2 regions of the Microbacterium sp. LB12 genome follow, and region 1 is predicted to be linked to the other one. Evidence: riboswitches for the same ligand, from Rfam matches in the RefSeq annotation. Region 1 holds a riboswitch; the other holds the start of a gene.
The links. A riboswitch is a leader RNA that binds a small molecule or an ion and turns the genes downstream of it on or off. The one in region 1 is predicted to bind thiamine pyrophosphate.

Region 1 (9,099 bases):
AGGGCGAGCTGCGGCGGCGTGGCGAAGTAGTTCGACACGTGCGCGAGCGTCGCCGCCTGCGTGGACACCGCGTCCACGAAGACCGGGTGGGCGTGACCCAGCGAGGTCACCGCGATACCCGCAAGGAAGTCGAGGTGGCGTCGGCCGTCGGCGTCCCACAGGTACGAGCCTTCACCGCGGACCAGCATCGCCAGCCGGTCCCCCGCGTTGAGCACGAGATCGCGTGCCGCATCGTCCTGCCAGACGGTCATGCCGTCACCTCCGTGTTTCCCAGGACCACTTCGGTCCCGATTCCCTTGCTGGTGAAAAGTTCGACGAGCACCGAGTGGGGCACCCGTCCGTCGATGATCGCCGCGGCGTCGACGCCGCCCTCGACCGCGTCGAGACATGCGCGCATCTTCGGGATCATCCCCGACTCGAGCGCCGGGAGCATGTCGATGAGCGCCCCCGAGGTGAGGTGTGAGACGAGCGAGTCGCGGTTGGGCCAGTCGGCGTAGAGGCCGGGCACATCCGTGAGGATCACGAGCTTCCGCGCGTCGAGGGCGACCGCGAGGGCGGCCGCCGCGGCGTCCGCGTTCACGTTGAGCGACTGACCCGGGTGGTCGAGGTCGGGCGCGATGCTCGAGATGACCGGGATGCGTCCGGCCGCGAGGTGATCCAGCACCGCCGTGGGGTCGACCTGCACCACGTCGCCGACGCGTCCGAGATCGACCTCTTGGCCGTCGACGACCACGCCGCGGCGGCGTCCGCCGAACAGTCCGGCATCCTCGCCGCTGAGCCCGGTCGCGATGGGACCGTGCGAGTTGATCTTCGACACGAGCTGCGGGTTCACCTGCCCCGTGAGCACCATGCGCACCACGCTGATCGCCTCGGTGTTGGTGACCCGGTAGCCGCCCTTGAACTCGCTCGGGATCTCGAGCCGCTGCAGCATGTTCGAGATCTGCGGGCCACCGCCGTGCACGACGACCGGCTGCACGCCGACGTAGCGGAGATAGGCGATGTCCTCCGCGAACGCGTCCTGCAGCTCTTCCGAGACCATGGCGTTGCCGCCGTACTTGATCACGACGATCTGGTCACGGAACTTCTTGAGCCACGGCAGCGACTCGATGAGCGTGGTCGCCTTCTGCGCGGCGACCTCGGCCGGGGTGTCCTGGATGTCGGTCATGAGGCGTAGGCGCTGTTCTCGTGCACGTAGTCGTGGGTGAGGTCGTTGGTGAGCACCGTCGCCGTGGCGTCGCCGCTCTTCAGGTCGATCACGAGGTGCGTGGCGCGGGGCGTCAGGTCGACCTCCTCACGCGGACGGTCGGGGCCGCCCTCCGTGCACACGCGCACGCCGTTCATCCAGACGTCGACGTCGTAGGGGTCGAACTGCGCGTTCGTGGTGCCGATCGCGGCGAGCACACGCCCCCAGTTCGGATCGTTGCCGAAGATCGCGGCCTTGAACAGGTTGTTCCGGGCGACCGAGCGGCCGACCTCGACCGCGTCCTGTTCGGACACGGCAGCTCGGACCTCGATCGTGATGTCGTGGCTGGCGCCCTCGGCGTCTCCCTGCAGCTTGACCGCGAGCTCCTGGCACAGTGCGGTCAGCGCGGCCGTGAAGTCGTCGAGGTCGGGGACGACCTCGGATGCGCCGTTGGCGAGCAGCGTGACCTGGTCGTTCGTCGACATGCACCCGTCGGAGTCGAGCCGATCGAAAGTCTGCCCGGTGGCCCGCCGCAGCGCCTCGTCGGCCTGGAGCGGTTCGAGCACGGCATCGGTGGTGAGCACGACGAGCATCGTGGCGAGCCCGGGCGCGAGCATCCCCGCGCCTTTCGCCATTCCGCCGATCGTCCAGCCGTCGCGGGTCACGGTGGCGGTCTTCGCGACCGTGTCGGTCGTCATGATCGCGTGCGCCGCACTCTCTCCCCCGTCGGCGGAGAGCTCGGCGATCGCCTGCGCGGTACCGGCGAGAACCTTGGAACGGAAGACCTCGTCTCCGGTGCCGATCAGGCCCGTGGAGCAGATCAGCACGTCACCGGCGCTGACGCCGAGGAGCTCGGCCGCCTTCTCGGCGGTCTGGTGCGTGGTCTGGAAACCGAAGCTGCCGGTGAAGCAGTTCGCCCCGCCGGAGTTCAGCACGACGGCCTCGACGACCCGGTCGGCCACGGCCTGCTGCGACCAGATGATGGGGTTGGCCTTGGCGCGGTTGCTGGTGAAGACCGCGGCGCCCACCTTGCGAGGTCCGCGGTTGACGACGACGGCCACGTCCGGTTTGCCGGTGGACTTCAGACCTGCGGCGACACCGGCCGCCTCGAATCCTGCGGGGGCGGTGACGCTCATTGCATTGCCTCGACGATCATGGTGCGACTCCGTTGACTGAGAGGGCGCGGGCCTCGGGAAGTCCCAGCGCGATGTTCATGGATTGGATGGCAGCGCCGGCGGTGCCCTTGACGAGGTTGTCGACCGCGGTGACGACCGTCACGCGGTTCGCGGCCCGATCGATCGCGAGACCGATCAGAGCGGTGTTGGCGCCCAGCACGTCGGCCGTGCGCGGGAACCGCCCCTCCGGGAGCAGCTGTACGAACGTCTCATCGCCGTACACGCTCTGCCACGCGTCACGGATCTGCGCGTCGGTCGCACCATCGACGATCGGCGCGGTCGAGGTGGCGAGGATGCCCCGCGACATGGGAACCAGCACCGGCGTGAAGGAGATCCGGATGCCGTCGGGAGCGGTGCCGGATGCCGCGGCGAGCGCCTGCCGGATCTCGGGGATGTGCCGGTGCGTCCCACCGACGGCATAGGGATTGGCGGTGCCGAGGAGCTCGCTGCCGAGGAGGTTCGTCTTGAGGCTCTTGCCCGCGCCGGAAGGACCGACCGCGAGCACGGAGACGATGTCGGACGGATCGATCACCCCCGCAGCGACTCCGGGGGCGAGGCTCAGGCTCACCGTGGACGCGTTGCAGCCGGGGGCGGCGATGCGCGTCGCGCCCCGCAGATGCTCGCGCTGTTTGACTCCGTCGACCAGGAGCTCGGGCACTCCGTAGGTCCACGGCTCGTGGAACGCTCCCCCGTAGAACGCGTCCCACGCCGACGCCGAGGTGAGTCGGTGATCGGCGCCCGCGTCGATCACGAGCGGTGCGTCTCCCAACGCGTCGGTGTACTGCCCGGACTGTCCGTGCGGCAGGGCGAGGAACACGATGTCGTGTCCGGCGAGGATCTCCGGCGTCGTGTCCTGCAGGGTGAGGTGGGAGAGCGAGCGCAGATGCGGCTGGTGGTCGACGAGCGGCTGTCCGGCATTCGAATGCGCCGTGACGGTGCGGATCTCGATGTCGGGATGGTCGGCCAGGATGCGGAGGATCTCGCCGCCTGCGTAGCCGGATGCGCCGGAGACGGCGACGGAATACGTCATGCTTCTACCTTAACGGTCGGGCCCTCGCGGAAAACGGGACCAGGGACGGGGCCGAGGGCGGCGACACCGGCACTCGACCGCCGTGCGTGCGCAGGCAGGAGGGCGGGGTCGCCTAGAGTCGGCGGCCGCGGCGTCGGCGCACAGCGATGACGCTCGGAGCGAGCGTCGAAGAAGCGGTGGCGGCCGAAGGCATGTCGCGACAGTAGCGCGGCCCCGGCGGCCACCGCAAATCCGGCACGTCATCCGCGCACTGGTGCCTCCAGTGGGGCGGCGAAGAAAGACCGCTCATGCGCAGCGGAGACGTCGAAGGCCCTCCGCATCCGCAACCGGGTCGCCTCATCTACGGCCTCCGCCGCCTCCGAGGCGTAGGCGATCGCCGTCCGGGTCGCCTCCTCGAACGCCGGATCGGCGTAGGTCGTGAGCCAGGAGGCGTAGGGATGCCGCGGGTCACGGGCGTACTCCCCGAACTCGCCCCCGTGCAGGCGCCGACCCAGGTCGGTGTAGAGCCAGAAGCACGGGAGCACGGCGGCGACGATCTCGGCATAGCTGCCGCCGAAGGCGACGGAACGCAGGTGATCGAGGTACGCGGTGGTCGCGGGCACCGGTTCGGCGGAGAACGTCGCGGCACTGACGCCCTGCGTGGGAGTCAGCCACGAGGCGTGCAGCTCGAGCTCTCCGACGATCGATCCGTGCGCGGACTCCGCCCAGAACGCCTGCTCTGCGGAGGTGGGAGCCAGGCGCGCGGCTTCGGCGAGCACCCGGGCGTAGTCACGCAGGTACAGGGCGTCCTGCGCCAGGTACGACAGGAACGGCGCGCGTTCCAGCGTGCCGTCGGCGAGGGCGCGGATGAATGGCAGCTCGTCGATCGCGGCACGGACGTCGGCGATGCCCTGCCACCACTCCGCAGCGATGTCGGCCGCGGCGGGAACGGGCACGGCTCCCCCACGCTCCCCCAGGCCGGAGAGCTCCCACAGGCCGGAGAAGTGATGGACCGGGCCGTGACCGCGACCGACCCGCAGTGCGGCGCCGGCGCGGATCGATTCCCGGAGCCAGGAGCGCGCCGCCTGCACCGCCTCGATCGGCGCCTCTCCCCGCGCCAGCCGGGTAGCGAGCGCGGACGACAGCGAGCAGCCCGTGCCATGCGTGCTCGCGGTGGGGATGCGGGCCCCGGCGAACTCCTGCCGCAGGCCGAGCCGTGCATCGACGAGGGCATCCGGCGCCTGGTCACCCGTGAGATGACCGCCCTTCACGAGCACGGCTGCGCCGATCTCGGCGGAGAGTTCATCCGCCGCGGCGAGCGCGTCGGCCCAGTCGGCGATGTCGCGGCCGGCCAGAACCGCGAGCTCGGCGAGGTTCGGGGTCACCAGGGTCGCCCGACCGAGCAGGCCACGCAGTTCCCGCTCGGCGGTGGCATCCAGCAGCCGGTCCCCGGAGGTCGCGACCATGACCGGGTCGAGCACCACGATCGGCGGACGCACTGCATCCAGCCAGGCACCGACCGTGCGGATGACCTCGGCGTCGGCCAGCATCCCGATCTTCACCGCGTCGATCACGATGTCGTCCGAGACCGCCTCCAGCTGCGCGCGGAGGAAGTCGGTCGGCGGCACGTGCACGCCGCGCACACCCTGCGTGTTCTGGGCGGTCAGCGCGGTGAGCGCGGCCATGCCGTAGCCACCGTTCGCGGCGATGGATTTGAGGTCGGCCTGGATGCCGGCACCGCCCGAAGGGTCGCTCCCCGCGATGCTGAGCACCCGTGGCACACCGCGCGCGGCCCACCGCCGCCGAAACTCCTGCGCCGCGACCGCGGGATCGTCGGCCGCACACAGCGCCGAGACCACGGCGAGTCCCGCCGCTCCGGCCTCGTGCAGCGCCGCCGTGTCATCGATCCCGACCCCGCCGATCGCGACACAGGGCAGCGGACTCGACGCGGCGAACGCGCCGAAGCCGGCGATGCCGAGGGGCTCCGGGTGGTCCGGCTTGGTGGTGGTCGGACGGATCACGCCGACACCGAGGTAGTCGACGGTTCCGGGCGGCAGCGCGCGCACCGCGTCGAGATGCGCCGCGGTGTTCGCGGTCAGTCCGATCAGCGCCTCCGGGCCGAGGGTCTCGCGCGCCCGCTGTACCGAGGCGTCGCCCTGCCCCAGGTGCACGCCGTCGACCCGTGCGCCACATGCGCGCGCTGCGAGGGCGGCATCCAGTCGGTCGTTCACGACGAGGAGCGCGCGTCCGTCGATCACCTGGGACAGCGCGACCAGCTGCTCGACGATCTCCGCGTCGCTCGCCGTCTTGTCCCGCAGCTGCACGATGCGTACCCCGCCCTCGACGGCCAGGCGCACGGTCTCGACGACACCGCGATCACCGCACAGCTCCGCGTCCGTGACGAGGTACAGGGAGAGATCGGCGATCACCGTGCACCTCCCTCGACACGCGCCTCCGCGATGACGTCCTCGGGACCCACGGCCGCGAGGGCGTCGAGCAGGCCGACGGCGAAGCTCCCCGGTCCCGCTGCAACCGCTGCAGCACGTTCGGCGGCGATCGTGTAGACGAGGTTCGCGGCGGCGACCGCGGTCAGCGCATCATGCGCGGTCGCGCGCGCAGCCCCGAGGAACGCGGCCATCACCGCACCGAGCGCGCAGCCTCCCCCGGTCACGCGAGTCAGCAGCTCGTGCCCGTTCGCCAGCCGGAGCACCCGCTCCCCGTCGGTGACGAAGTCGATCGGACCGGAGACCGCCACCACGCTCCCGTACTCGTGCGCGAGGGCCAGGGCGGCGTCGGCTGCGGCATCCGTGCTGTCGGTCGCGTCCACACCGCGCCCGCCGGCACTGTGGCCGGCGAGAGCGAGGATCTCGGACGCGTTGCCGCGGATCGCGGTCGGACGTCGCGCGGCGAGCTCGTGGGCGAGCGCCGTGCGCACGGGGAGAGCACCGATCGCGACCGGGTCCAGCACCCAGGGAGTGCCGGACTCGGCGGCACCGGTCACCGCCTCGATGCTCGCTGACCGCTGCTCGGGCGTCGGCGTGCCCAGGTTGATCAGCACTCCCGAGGCGACCCCGGCGAACGAGCCGGCCTCGCCGACGATGTCGACCATCGCGGGGGCGGCGCCGACCGCCAGCAGCACGTTGGCCGTGAACCCGGCGACGACCGCGTTGGTGATGCAGTGCGTCAACGGGGGCGTCTCGCGCATCATCCCCAGCAGGGCCGCGGCGGAACCCGCGAGGTCGGTGGTGGAATCAGGACGCAGAAGATCGCTCATCGCGACATCCCTTCGCTAGTACGAACTAGATCAGGTTCGACGGGTCTGTTCTCAGCCGCGGTTCGCGGCACCCCGTGTCACTGCTCGAAGTCTAGCGATCGGCCAGCAGCGCCTGCTCCTCCGCCCTCGTCAGTCCGGCCCGGCGCGCACGGCCGACGCCACGCTCCCGCTCGTCGGCGAGGACGCGCTCGATCGTGTCGGCGAGGGGACGCAGGCGGGCACCCGCGGCGTGCAGGGCCGCGTTGGATCGGGTCATGAAGCCGGTCATCTCCGCGGGGAGCCACAGCGGGAGCGAGCGTGGCCCCGCCCAGAACGCCACGTCGTGCGCGATGAGCCACTCCTCCTCGGCGACGACGGTCGGGCCGCCGTGGCCTGCCGCGGCGCGCACGGATTCCAGCAGCGCGGCGAGCGGTTGCTCGTCTCCGATCGCGTTGACCGCGCCGGTCGCCGTGGTCGTGGCGATGAACGCGGCGAGGTCGTCCACGTCGATCACCTGGGCCGACCGCCCCTCGAGCGGCGGCAGCAGCACGGAGTCGGCGCCGGCGCGAGCGAACGCAGCAGCCCAGTACCCGAACCTGTCGCTGGGGTCGCCGTCACCCACGATCAGACCAGGTCGAACGATGAGGGCACGCTCCCCCAACGCATCGACCGCGTCCTCGGCTGCCGCCTTCTGGGCGCCATACTCGTACTCGTCGCCGGGACGGGCGGGCGGATGCCTCGGAGCCGACTCGTCTGCCCCGACCGTGGCGTCGTCGGAGTACACCGACATCGACGACACGTACGTCCAACGTGCGGCGCGGTCCCCGAGCGCCTCGACGGCTCCCCCGACCTGCGCCGCGTGCGACGAGATGTCGACGACGTGATCCCACTCCTGCCGAGCGAGCGCGGCGTAGACCTCGGGATCGTCGCGGTCGCCCTGCACGAGCACGGCGCCGTCCGGTGCGGGGCGCGAACCACGGGCGAGGCACGTGACCTCGGCTCCGGCATCCAGCCAGCGTCGGGCGATCCGCCCGGACAGCCAACCGGTCCCGCCGAGGATCAGCACATCAGTCATGGCTCCATGTCACCAGCATGCCGGCCGTGAGGGAAGCCGTTCCGCTCAGAGCAGACCGCGCCGCGTGGCACGGTCTGCTCTGAGCAGCATTCAATCGCGCAGGGCCGCGCCGAAGCGCTGAGCGGCGACCTCGACACCGGCGAGCTTGGCCTCGGTGGCCTCGGCCGCCGTGAGCGTGCGGTCCTCGGCACGGAAACGCAGCGCGAAGGTCAGGCTCTTCGACCCTTCCGGCACGCCCTCACCGCGGTAATCGTCCACGAGGCGCACGGATTCGAGCAGCGCTCCCGCTCCTTCGGCGAGGGCCGCGCGCACTTCGGCCGCCGGGACCTCCGCCGGCAGGGTGAGCGAGACATCCTGCGTGGCCGCGGGGAACGTCGACAGCGATGCCGCCACGACCCGTCCACTCGCAAGCGTCAGGAGGCGGTCGAGGTCGAGTTCGAGCACCGTGGCCCGCCCGGGGATGTCCGCGTCCTCGGCGACCACCGGGTGCAGTTCGCCGACGTAGCCGACCTCTTCCCCGTCCACCACGAGTGATCCGGTGCGTCCGGGGTGGAGCGCCGCACGCTCCGCCTGCATCACGTCGATGTCGACGCCGGCGGCGGCCGCGATCACCCGCACGGCATCCAGTGCCTCGGCCAGGCCCGCGTCCTCGGCGGGGCGACCAGGCTGACGCGGTGATGTGTGCCCGGTCAGCAGCGCGGCGATGTGCCGGCGCTGCGGCGGGATCGAGGCATCGAGTGCCGCGAGCGTCTCGTCGGACGGACGCACGCCCAGCGGCGGCACCTCATCCGTGCCGTACTCCACCCCCGGCTCCGGGAGGAAGACCGCCCCGGTCTCGAAGATCGCGAGGTCGGTGAGTCCGCGCGAGATGTTGCGGTGCGCGGTCTGCAGCAGACCGGGGATCAGCGAACGACGCAGGAACGGCGCCTGTCCGTCGAGCGGGTTCGCCAGACGGATGCTCGGCAGCTTCTCGCCCGAGGCGGAGCCGTGCAGGTCGTTCTGCGCCTCGGTCGTGAACGGGAACGCGGGGGTCTCGACGAAACCTGCCGCAGCGAGCGCATCCGCCACCCGGCGGCGGCCCTGCTGGTGCGCCGTGAGCCCGCGGCCGGACGGCGGCGTGGGAAGCACCGAGGGGATGCGGTCGAGCCCGTGGATGCGGGCGACCTCCTCCGCGAGCGTCCACTTGTCGGTGAGGTCGGGGCGCCAGGTCGGCGGGATCACCGTCCACCCCGATTCGGCCTCCGACACCTCGGCACCGATCGTCGTCAGCGCGCCGGTGATCTCCTCGTCCGTGTAGTCGACGCCGATGAGTCCCTGCACGAAGCCGTCGGGGAGGGCGATCTCCTCGACGAACACCTCCGCGAACAGGGCGCCGCCCTCTTCCGTCAGCGTGCCGCCGGCGAG
Region 2 (9,099 bases), on a different contig from region 1:
TGAGTTGATCTCGCGTGTGACCAACGACATCGACAACATCACGCAGACCATGCAGCAGTCGCTGTCGGGCGCGCTCACCTCGGTGCTCACCGTGATCGGCGTGCTCGTGATGATGTTCTCGATCTCGTGGCAGCTCGCGCTCGTCGCCCTCGTCACCCTGCCGCTGATGGGCGTCATCTTCGGTGTGATCGGACCGCGTTCGCAGAAGGCCTTCGGCACGCAGTGGCGCAAGGTCGGTCGACTGAACGCCCGCGTCGAGGAGGCGTTCTCCGGCCACGCGCTGGTGAAGGTCTTCGGTCGCGAGAAGGACGCGCTGGACAAGTTCCAGGCCGAGAACGAGGAGCTGTTCCAGGCGAGCTTCAAGGCGCAGTTCCTGTCCGGCATCATCATGCCGGCCATGATGTTCGTCGGAAACCTCAGCTACGTGGGCATCGCGGTGCTCGGTGGCCTGATGGTCGCGAACGGCCAGCTCCGTCTCGGCGACGTGCAGGCGTTCATCCAGTACTCGCAGCAGTTCACGCAGCCGCTGTCCGAGCTGGGTGGCATGGCTGCCGTCGTGCAGTCCGGAACGGCATCCGCCGAACGGGTCTTCCAGCTGCTCGACGCGGACGAGCAGGAGGCCGACGACGCCGATGCTCCCGAGCTGGTGGACGGCAAGGGTGTCATCGAGTTCGAGAACGTCGCGTTCTCGTACACGCCGGAGCGTCCGCTGATCCGCGATCTGTCGTTCCGGGTGGAGCCGGGACAGACGGTCGCGATCGTCGGTCCGACCGGCGCGGGCAAGACGACGCTGGTCAACCTGATCATGCGGTTCTACGAGCTCAGCGGCGGGCGGATCACGCTCGACGGGCAGGACATCGCCGAGGTGACCCGCGACGAGCTGCGCTCCCGCACCGGCATGGTGCTGCAGGACCCGTGGCTGTTCGCCGGCAGCATCAGGGAGAACATCCGCTACGGCCGCTCCACCGCGACCGATGAAGAGGTTCTCGCCGCCGCCAAGGCGACCTACGTCGACCGTTTCGTGCACGCCCTCCCCGAGGGCTACGACACGGTGCTCGACGAGGATGCCGCGAACGTGTCGGCGGGTGAGCGTCAGCTCATCACCATCGCCCGCGCGTTCGTCGCGCAGCCGTCGATCCTCATCCTCGATGAGGCCACGTCGGCGGTCGACACCCGCACCGAGCTGCTGCTGCAGCACGCGATGGCCGCGCTCCGCGAAGGACGTACGTCGTTCGTGATCGCGCACCGTCTGTCGACGATCCGCGATGCCGACCTCATCCTCGTGATGGAGCACGGCGACATCGTGGAGAAGGGCACGCACGACGAGCTGATCGCCGCGCAGGGCGCCTACTGGCGCCTGTACCAGTCGCAGTTCGAGCAGGCGGCCACCGACATCGACGCCGAGGACGCGCTCACCGGCACGACGCCCGTCGTCGTCACCGGCGACGCCAGCAACGCGGACGGTGTGCGTGCAGAGGCCGCTGCTGCGGTGGCCGGCGCCTCGGTCGGAGCGAGTGTTCCGGCCGCGGAGACCGCCGCCGCGCAGGCGCTGTTCGAGGACGGCGCCGACGGCTCCGCGCCGCGCGACTGACCCGCCTCACACGACGACGCCCCATCCCGCTCACGCGGGGTGGGGCGTCGCTGTGTCTCCGAGTGATCGCCTCAGATAGGTGAGGGGGCATCGTGTGGGCGCTGCGACGAGCGTAGTTTCCGAGAGTTCGGCACCGCGCCGATGACGTTTTCCCAACATGGAGGTGCGAGATGGCGGAAGCTGCCGGAGCTCCCGAGCTTCAGCGAACGGTGCTGCCGATTCCCGACCAGCGCTCGATCGTGCTGACGACTTTCGACGCGAAGGATCCTGACACCGAGTTCCCCGCGATCCGTCCACTGCGACCGCCAGCGGGCGCGCCCAACGTGCTCGTGGTCCTGCTGGATGATGTCGGCTTCGGGGCGTCGAGTGCATTCGGAGGGCCGATATCGATGCCGACGGCGGAACGGCTTTCCGCAGGAGGGCTCAGATACACCCGCTTCCACACGACGGCAATGTGCTCGCCCACCAGAGCGGCGCTGCTCAGCGGCCGCAACCATCAGACGGTCGGGATGGGCGGGATCACTGAGATGGCCACCTCGGCGCCCGGAGCCAGCTCTATGCGCCCGAACACATGCGCACCGCTCGCCGAGATCCTCAAGCTCAACGGCTTCTCCACGGCGCAGTTCGGCAAGTGCCACGAGGTTCCCGTGTGGGAGACCGGGCCCACCGGGCCGTTCGATCACTGGCCGACGCCCGGCGGGGGATTCGAGTACTTCTACGGCTTCCTCGGTGCCGAGACGAATCAGTACTACCCCGCCATCTATGAGAACACGGTCCCGATCGAACCCGATCGCACGCCCGAGGAGGGCTACCACTTCATGGAGGACATGACGGACCGCGCCATCGGCTGGATCAGGGCGGAGAAGGCGATGACCCCCGACAAGCCGTTCTTCGTGTACTTCGCTCCGGGAGCGACGCACGCGCCGCACCACGTGCCGAAGGAGTGGGCCGACAAGTACACGGGTGCGTTCGACGACGGCTGGGATGCGCTGCGGGAGCGCACATTCGCCAACCAGAAGAAGCTCGGGATCGTGCCCGAGGGCACCGACCTGACGCAGCGTGACCCCGTGATGCCCGCGTGGGACGACATGCCCGATGAGCTCAAGCCGGTCCTGCGGCGGCAGATGGAGGTCTATGCGGGGTATCTGGAGTACGCGGATCACTACGTGGGCGAACTGGTGGACTCGCTCGACCAGCTCGGAATTCTCGACGACACCCTCGTCTACTACGTCATCGGCGACAACGGCGCGTCGCCCGAAGGAACGCTGCAAGGCACGTTCAGTGAGCTGATCTCCATCAACTACCGCGGCGATATCGAGACGACGGAATTCTTGGCCGCGAAGATCGACGATCTCGGTGGGCCTGACGCATACAACCACTACGCGATCGGTTGGGCGCATGCGATGTGCACGCCGCTGCAGTGGACGAAGCAGATGGCTTCGCACTGGGGCGGCACCCGCAACGCGATGATCGTGCACTGGCCATCTCACATCACCGACGGCGGGGGCATCCGGGATCAGTTCACACACGTGATCGATGTGGCTCCCACCGTTCTGGAAGCTGTGGGAGTGCCCGAGCCCTCGACCGTGAACGGCGTCACTCAGGAGCCGTTGCACGGAACCTCGATGTCATACACGTTCGCTGACGCGGATGCTGCGGAGCGGCATCAGACCCAGTACTTCGAACTGCTCGGCAACCGTGGAATCTACCACAAGGGGTGGTCGGCGATCACCGCGCACCGTTACCCCACCGCCCCGGGAATCCCTCAGATGACCCAGGGCTTCGACGACGACCGGTGGGAGCTGTACGACGGTGCAAGCGACTGGTCCCAAGCGCACGACCTCGCCGCCGAGCACCCGGAGAAGCTCGCCGAGCTGCAACGACTGTTCCTGCTGCAGGCCGACCGCTACAACGTCTTTCCGCTCGATGACCGCAAGGCTGAGCGCCTCAACGCAACGATCGCCGGACGGCCGGAACTCGTCGCGGGGACTTCGCAGACGCTGTTCCCGTCGATGCGTCGTCTCCCGGAGAACACCGTTCTCAACATCAAGAACCGTTCCTGGTCGGTCACCGCAGAGATCGTGGTGCCGGAGGGAGAAGCGGGGGTGCACGGCACGATCGTGGCGCAGGGCGGACGCTTCGGCGGGTGGGCGCTGTACGTTCATGAGCGTTCCCTCCGCTTCTGCTACAACCTGCTGGGCGTCGAGTGGTATACGGTCCGTGCGGACGCACCTTTGCCGTCAGGTACGCATCAGGTGCGCGCAGAGTTCGCCTACGACGGCGGCGGTGTCGGAAAGGGTGGGAGCGTCACCTTGTTCGTCGATGGGGATACGGTCGGCAGCGGGCGGGTCGACTCGACGCATCCGTTCATCTTCTCCGGGGATGAGACCACCGACGTCGGAGCCGAGATGGCGACGACGGTCTCCGGCGACTACGACGCGCGGGGGAGTCGCTTCTCGGGCCGGATCGCCTGGGTGCGGCTCGACCTCGGCGACGACGATCACAGTCATCTGATCGACCCCGACGACGTCTACCACGTCGCGATGCGTCGACAGTGAGGGGCGTCGCTCCGTCCCCTGCCGCCGAGCCACCCCCTTTTGTGCGAACCACCCCTCTACGAGCGGGCGGAAGGGGCCGGTTCGCGCGGAAAGGGGTGGTTCGGCAGAGAAGAGGAAAAGGGAGGAGAGGAGGGGGAGCTAGTCGGCGGTGAGGCCGAGGAGCTCGAGCGGGTGGGTCAGACGCCACCACGGACTCGGGTCCTCGACGTCGCGGGCGAGCACCAGCGACGTCTTCGTGGAGTTGAGCGGACCTGTCGTGGTCATGCTGCCCACGGTGCCCCCGCTGTCGCGTACCTCACCGAGGGCGAAGTCCGTCTCCGCTGTCGCGAGTGCGCCGTTCCACAGCACCACGTCGGCGTCCTCCCCGGCGACGACGTCGACCTTCTCGCCCCACAGCGTCGTCACCTCGCCCACGACCGTGCCCTTCGCGACCGCGGGGCCCTGGCTCTGCAGGGCGGCCTCGGTCTCGGCGAACAGCCCGCGCGTGACCGCGAGACGCTGGTCGTTGTCGTCCTGGTTCAGCGCCGTCGCGAACAGATGCACCGTCGTGTCGCCCACCGTGATGTCCTTCGCGGCGAGCAGGTTCCAGCCGACGAGCGTGCCGGTCTTGATGCCGATGACACCCGGGTCGCCGAGCAGGCCGTTCGTGTTCACGACAGTGCCCGCGCCGGGGAGATCGACCGAGACGGTGCCGACAATCTCCGCGAACACCGGATTCTGCATCGCGCGCTCGCCGAGCGCGACCAGGGCCTCGGGGGTGGCGGTGTTGCGCTCATCGAATCCCGACGGCGTCACCACGGTGATCCCGGTCAGCCCGCGATCGCGCAGCCAGACCTCGGCCGCCTTCGCGAACGCGGCGTCGGAACCCCAGATCTCGGATGCCAGTCGATCGATGTAGTTGTTCGCCGAGCCCATGAGCGTGCCCTGCAGCAGCTGATACTCGGTGAGCGACCCGCCGACGGGCACATCGAGTGCGGACTGATCGCTCTTGCGGTACTGCCAGTACTCGGTGCTGTCGCTGCGCGTGAACGAGAACGACGGTCCCTGCTCGCCGAGGGCGAGCGGCATCCGGTCGAGCACCATCAGACTGCTCACGACCTTGGTGATGCTCGCGATGCTCACCGGATCGGGGATGGATGCCGCGGTGCTGATGCCTGCGATCCCCACGGCCGCACTGCCCTGGGCCGGCCAGGCGACCGTGGCGGCGGGGGCGGGAGTGGTCGCGAACTCGACCGATTGGACCTGCGGTGCCACCTCGTGCAGCGGCCAGAGCAAGGTGGTGCCCGCGTACCCGCCGAGGAGGGCGACGAGAGTGCACAGCGGAACGAGGATCCCCGGACGGGCGATCGCGGGGCGCAACCGTGCCCCGCGCATGAGCCCCGTGGCGAGCTCGTCGTCGGCGACCTTGTCGAACGTGGCCACGGGAGGGTGCGCCGCGACCTCCGCGGGATCGACCCAGGTGAGGGCGGTGGCGGTCGTGGTCTCGTCCGCCCACTTCGGCGCCGAGGCGTCGAGCAGTGCGGCCGCGTCATCGGGGACGTCGTCGACCACCGGGCGCGCCCGCGGCGAGAACGGCGGCTTGGTCAGCGGAGGCGTCGGCGCCGTGGCCGCATCCGGAGCGATCGGGGCGGTCGGCGCGTCCGGGACGATGACGCCCGTGGCTGCACCCGACGACGCGGCTACGGACGCGTGCGAGGCGAACGGCGTGCCGTCGACAGGTCCGGAGGGGGCGGTGGTCGCCGGGCTGCCGTCGCGGACGACGCCCGTCGCCTCGTCGGCGGGATCTGAAGCGGTCACCCGTTTAAAGTACCCAATCTCCGGCGCGATCCGCGGCGCACGGTCCGTCGCCGCGTCGGTGTCGTGAGCGGTAGGATCGTCACCACAACCACGGGAGTCCGGCGAGCCGGGCTGAGAGGGAGCGAATCGCGCTTCGACCGTCGAACCTGATCTGGGTCATGCCAGCGCAGGGAGGAGTTCAGATGAGTACGTCCACATCCACGTCCGCATCCGCGAAGACGCAGGGATCCGCACCCGCCAGGAGCTTCCTGCGCTGGCGCATCGTCGACATCGTCGTCGCCAGCGTGATCGGCGTCGCCGCCGGGCTGATCTTCCTGGCCTGGAACGTCGGCTACCTCGGGCCGAAGGCCCTGCTGGAGCCGCTGCTGCCCGGCGTCCAGGGCCTCCTCGACGGCCCCTGGCTGTTCGCGGGCGTGCTGGGCGGGCTCATCATCCGCAAGGCGGGGGCCGCGATCTACGTCGAGCTCCTCGCGGCGGTCGTCTCCGCCCTCATCGGCAACCAGTGGGGCGGATTCCTCACCCTCGAAGCCGGTCTCGTGCAGGGTCTGGGCGCCGAGCTGATCTTCCTGCTGTTCTTCTACCGTCGGTGGTCGCTGCCGGTCGCGATCCTCGCAGGAGCGGGCGCCGCGCTCGCCGGCGGGATCAACAACCTCGTGCTCTGGTACGCCGGATCCGGTCCGGCCTTCACGATCATCTACCTGATCAGCACGGTCATCTCGGGTGCCGTGATCGCGGGCGCGCTGTCGTGGGTGCTGGCACGCGGGATCGCCGCGACCGGAGCGCTGGACCGGTTCGGCTCCGGGCGCGAGGCGCGCGTCCGCGTCTGATGCGGGCGGATCAGACCGCCCCCGTCGCGGTCGAGGCGCGGGGCTGGGGATGGCGTCATGCGAGTCGCATCGCCTGGGCCCTGCACGACATCTCGTTCCGCATCGAACCCGGGGAACGCGTGCTGGTGCTCGGTGCGTCCGGGGCCGGGAAGTCGACGCTGTTGCACGGGCTCGCGGGCGTGCTCGGCGGCGAGGAGGAGGGCGAGAGCACCGGCGACCTGCTGGTCGACGACGCTCCCGCCACGGCGACCCGCGGCCGTGCGGGGCTGGTGCTGCAGGATCCCGATTCGCAGGTCATCCTCGCGCGAGCGGGGGACGACGTCGCGTTCGGGTGCGAGAACCTCGGGGTGCCGCGGGCGGAGATCTGGCCGCGTGTGGCGGAGGCGTTGGACGCGGTGGGCCTCGACGTGCCCATCGACCACCCGACCAAGGCCCTGTCCGGTGGACAGAAGCAGCGGCTCGCCCTGGCCGGCATGCTGGCGATGCGGCCCGGCCTGGTGCTGCTCGATGAACCGACCGCGAACCTCGATCCGGACGGGGTGATCGAGGTGCGGGATGCGGTGGAGCGGATGCTGCAGGCGCAGCCGGCGACGCTCGTCGTGGTGGAGCACCGGCTCGACGCGTGGCTGCCGCTGATCACGCGCGTGATCGTGATCGGTGCGGGCGGTGTCGTCGCCGACGGCGCCCCGCGCGAGGTGCTGGTGCGCGAGGGCTCCCGGCTCTCGTCGGACGGCGTGTGGGTGCCGGGCTGGCCGCCGCGTGTGCCGTCGCCGCCGTCGTCGGCGCCCGGTGAGACGCTGCTCTCCGCCCGGGGGCTGGCGGTCGCGCGGGTGAAGGGCCGTCCCGTCGCCACCGGGATCGACCTCGACGTGCGTGCGGGCGAGGCGCTGGCGATCACGGGCCCGAACGGCGCCGGGAAGTCGACCCTCGGCCTCACACTCGCCGGCCTCCTGCCCCCCGCCGCCGGGGCTGTCACCGCATCCGCAGCGCTGGCCGACGGCGCCGATCCGGCGCCGATCCGCTGGGCATCCCGCGAGCTGTTGACCCGCATCGGGATGGTGTTCCAGGAGCCGGAGCATCAACTGCTCGCCAAGACCGTCCGCGACGAGCTCGCGGTCGGCCCACGCGCGCTCGGCCTGCCGGAGGACGAGATCGCGGCGCGCAGCGAGGAACTGCTCGCGCGCCTGGGACTCACGGCGCTCGCGGCCGCGAACCCGTACACCCTGTCCGGTGGGGAGAAGCGCCGGCTCACGGTCGCGGCGGCGATCGCGACACGGCCGCGCGTGCTGGTGCTCGACGAGCCCACGTTCGGTCAGGACTCCCGCACGTGGTCGGAACTCGTCGCGATGCTCGCCGCGCTCCGCGATGAGGGATCGGCGATCGTGACGATCACCCACGACCTCGAGGTCGCCCGCGCCCTGCACGCCTCCCGGTTCGAGCTCGGCGGTGCGGCATGACGGCCGTCGACACGCGTGCTCGCACCGGTGCGATCGCGGGAGTGAATCCGGTCGCGAAGCTCGGCGTGAGCGCACTGATCGCGGTGCCCCTGATCCTGACCCTCGACCCGGTGTCGGCATCCGTCGCGCTCGCCCTCGAGTTCGTGCTGTTCCTGTTCGCGGGGATCGGCTGGCGCGAGTTCTGGGTGCGCACGTGGCCGGTGTGGCTCGCCGCACCGCTGACCGGTCTGACGATCGCGCTGTACGGCGAGACGAGCGGCGTCGTGTACGTGGACTGGTTCGTGCTGCGCATCAGCGAAGGGTCGCTCGCTCTGGCGCTGGCGACCATGCTGCGGGTGCTGGCGATCGCGCTGCCGTCGGTGGTGCTGTTCATCACGGTCGATCCGACCGACCTCGCCGACGGGCTCGGCCAGATCCTCCGACTGCCCGCCCGGTTCGTGCTCGGCGCGCTCGCCGGGTTGCGCATGGTGGGCCTCTTCCTCGACGACTGGCGGGCTCTGGAGCTCGCACGCCGAGCCCGAGGTGTGGCCGACCGCGGCCGCATCCGCCGATTCCTCGGCATGGCGTTCGCCTTGCTCGTGCTGTCGATCCGTCGCGGCGCCAAGCTCGCCACTGCCATGGAGGCTCGCGGATTCGGCGCGCCAGGTCCGCGCACCTGGGCCCGGGAATCGCGGTTCGGCGCCGCGGAGTGGACGCTGCTCGGCATCGGCGCCGCGATCTCGGCCATCGCGATCGCCGCGGCCGTGGCCACCGGAGCCTGGAACTTCATCCTCGGGCCGGCCTCCTAGCATCCGCCATCCGGGCGGGGTGAGAACCCGTTGAAACCGCTCGACGGCATCACTACGGTGGGCGGCACACGCGTCGCGACA

Region 2: another riboswitch for thiamine pyrophosphate. It lies ahead of WFM69_RS03235 (ECF transporter S component); the one in region 1 lies ahead of thiM (hydroxyethylthiazole kinase).

Annotation. Positions count from the first base shown of each region.
Region 1 covers NZ_JBBCPF010000004.1:285,731-294,829, reverse strand. The annotation lists gene WFM69_RS10105 (acetylornithine transaminase) at 1-251, opposite strand, end outside; gene argB (acetylglutamate kinase) at 248-1,165, opposite strand; gene argJ (bifunctional glutamate N-acetyltransferase/amino-acid acetyltransferase ArgJ) at 1,162-2,319, opposite strand; gene argC (N-acetyl-gamma-glutamyl-phosphate reductase) at 2,336-3,388, opposite strand; gene WFM69_RS10085 (bifunctional hydroxymethylpyrimidine kinase/phosphomethylpyrimidine kinase) at 3,628-5,796, opposite strand; gene thiM (hydroxyethylthiazole kinase) at 5,793-6,641, opposite strand; TPP riboswitch at 6,632-6,726, opposite strand; gene WFM69_RS10075 (NAD-dependent epimerase/dehydratase family protein) at 6,733-7,695, opposite strand; gene pheT (phenylalanine--tRNA ligase subunit beta) at 7,786-9,099, opposite strand, start outside.
Region 2 covers NZ_JBBCPF010000001.1:651,564-660,662, forward strand. The annotation lists gene WFM69_RS03220 (ABC transporter ATP-binding protein) at 1-1,591, shown strand, start outside; gene WFM69_RS03225 (arylsulfatase) at 1,762-4,149, shown strand; gene WFM69_RS03230 (D-alanyl-D-alanine carboxypeptidase family protein) at 4,288-5,946, opposite strand; TPP riboswitch at 6,027-6,138, shown strand; gene WFM69_RS03235 (ECF transporter S component) at 6,129-6,773, shown strand; gene WFM69_RS03240 (ABC transporter ATP-binding protein) at 6,773-8,230, shown strand; gene WFM69_RS03245 (energy-coupling factor transporter transmembrane component T family protein) at 8,227-9,018, shown strand.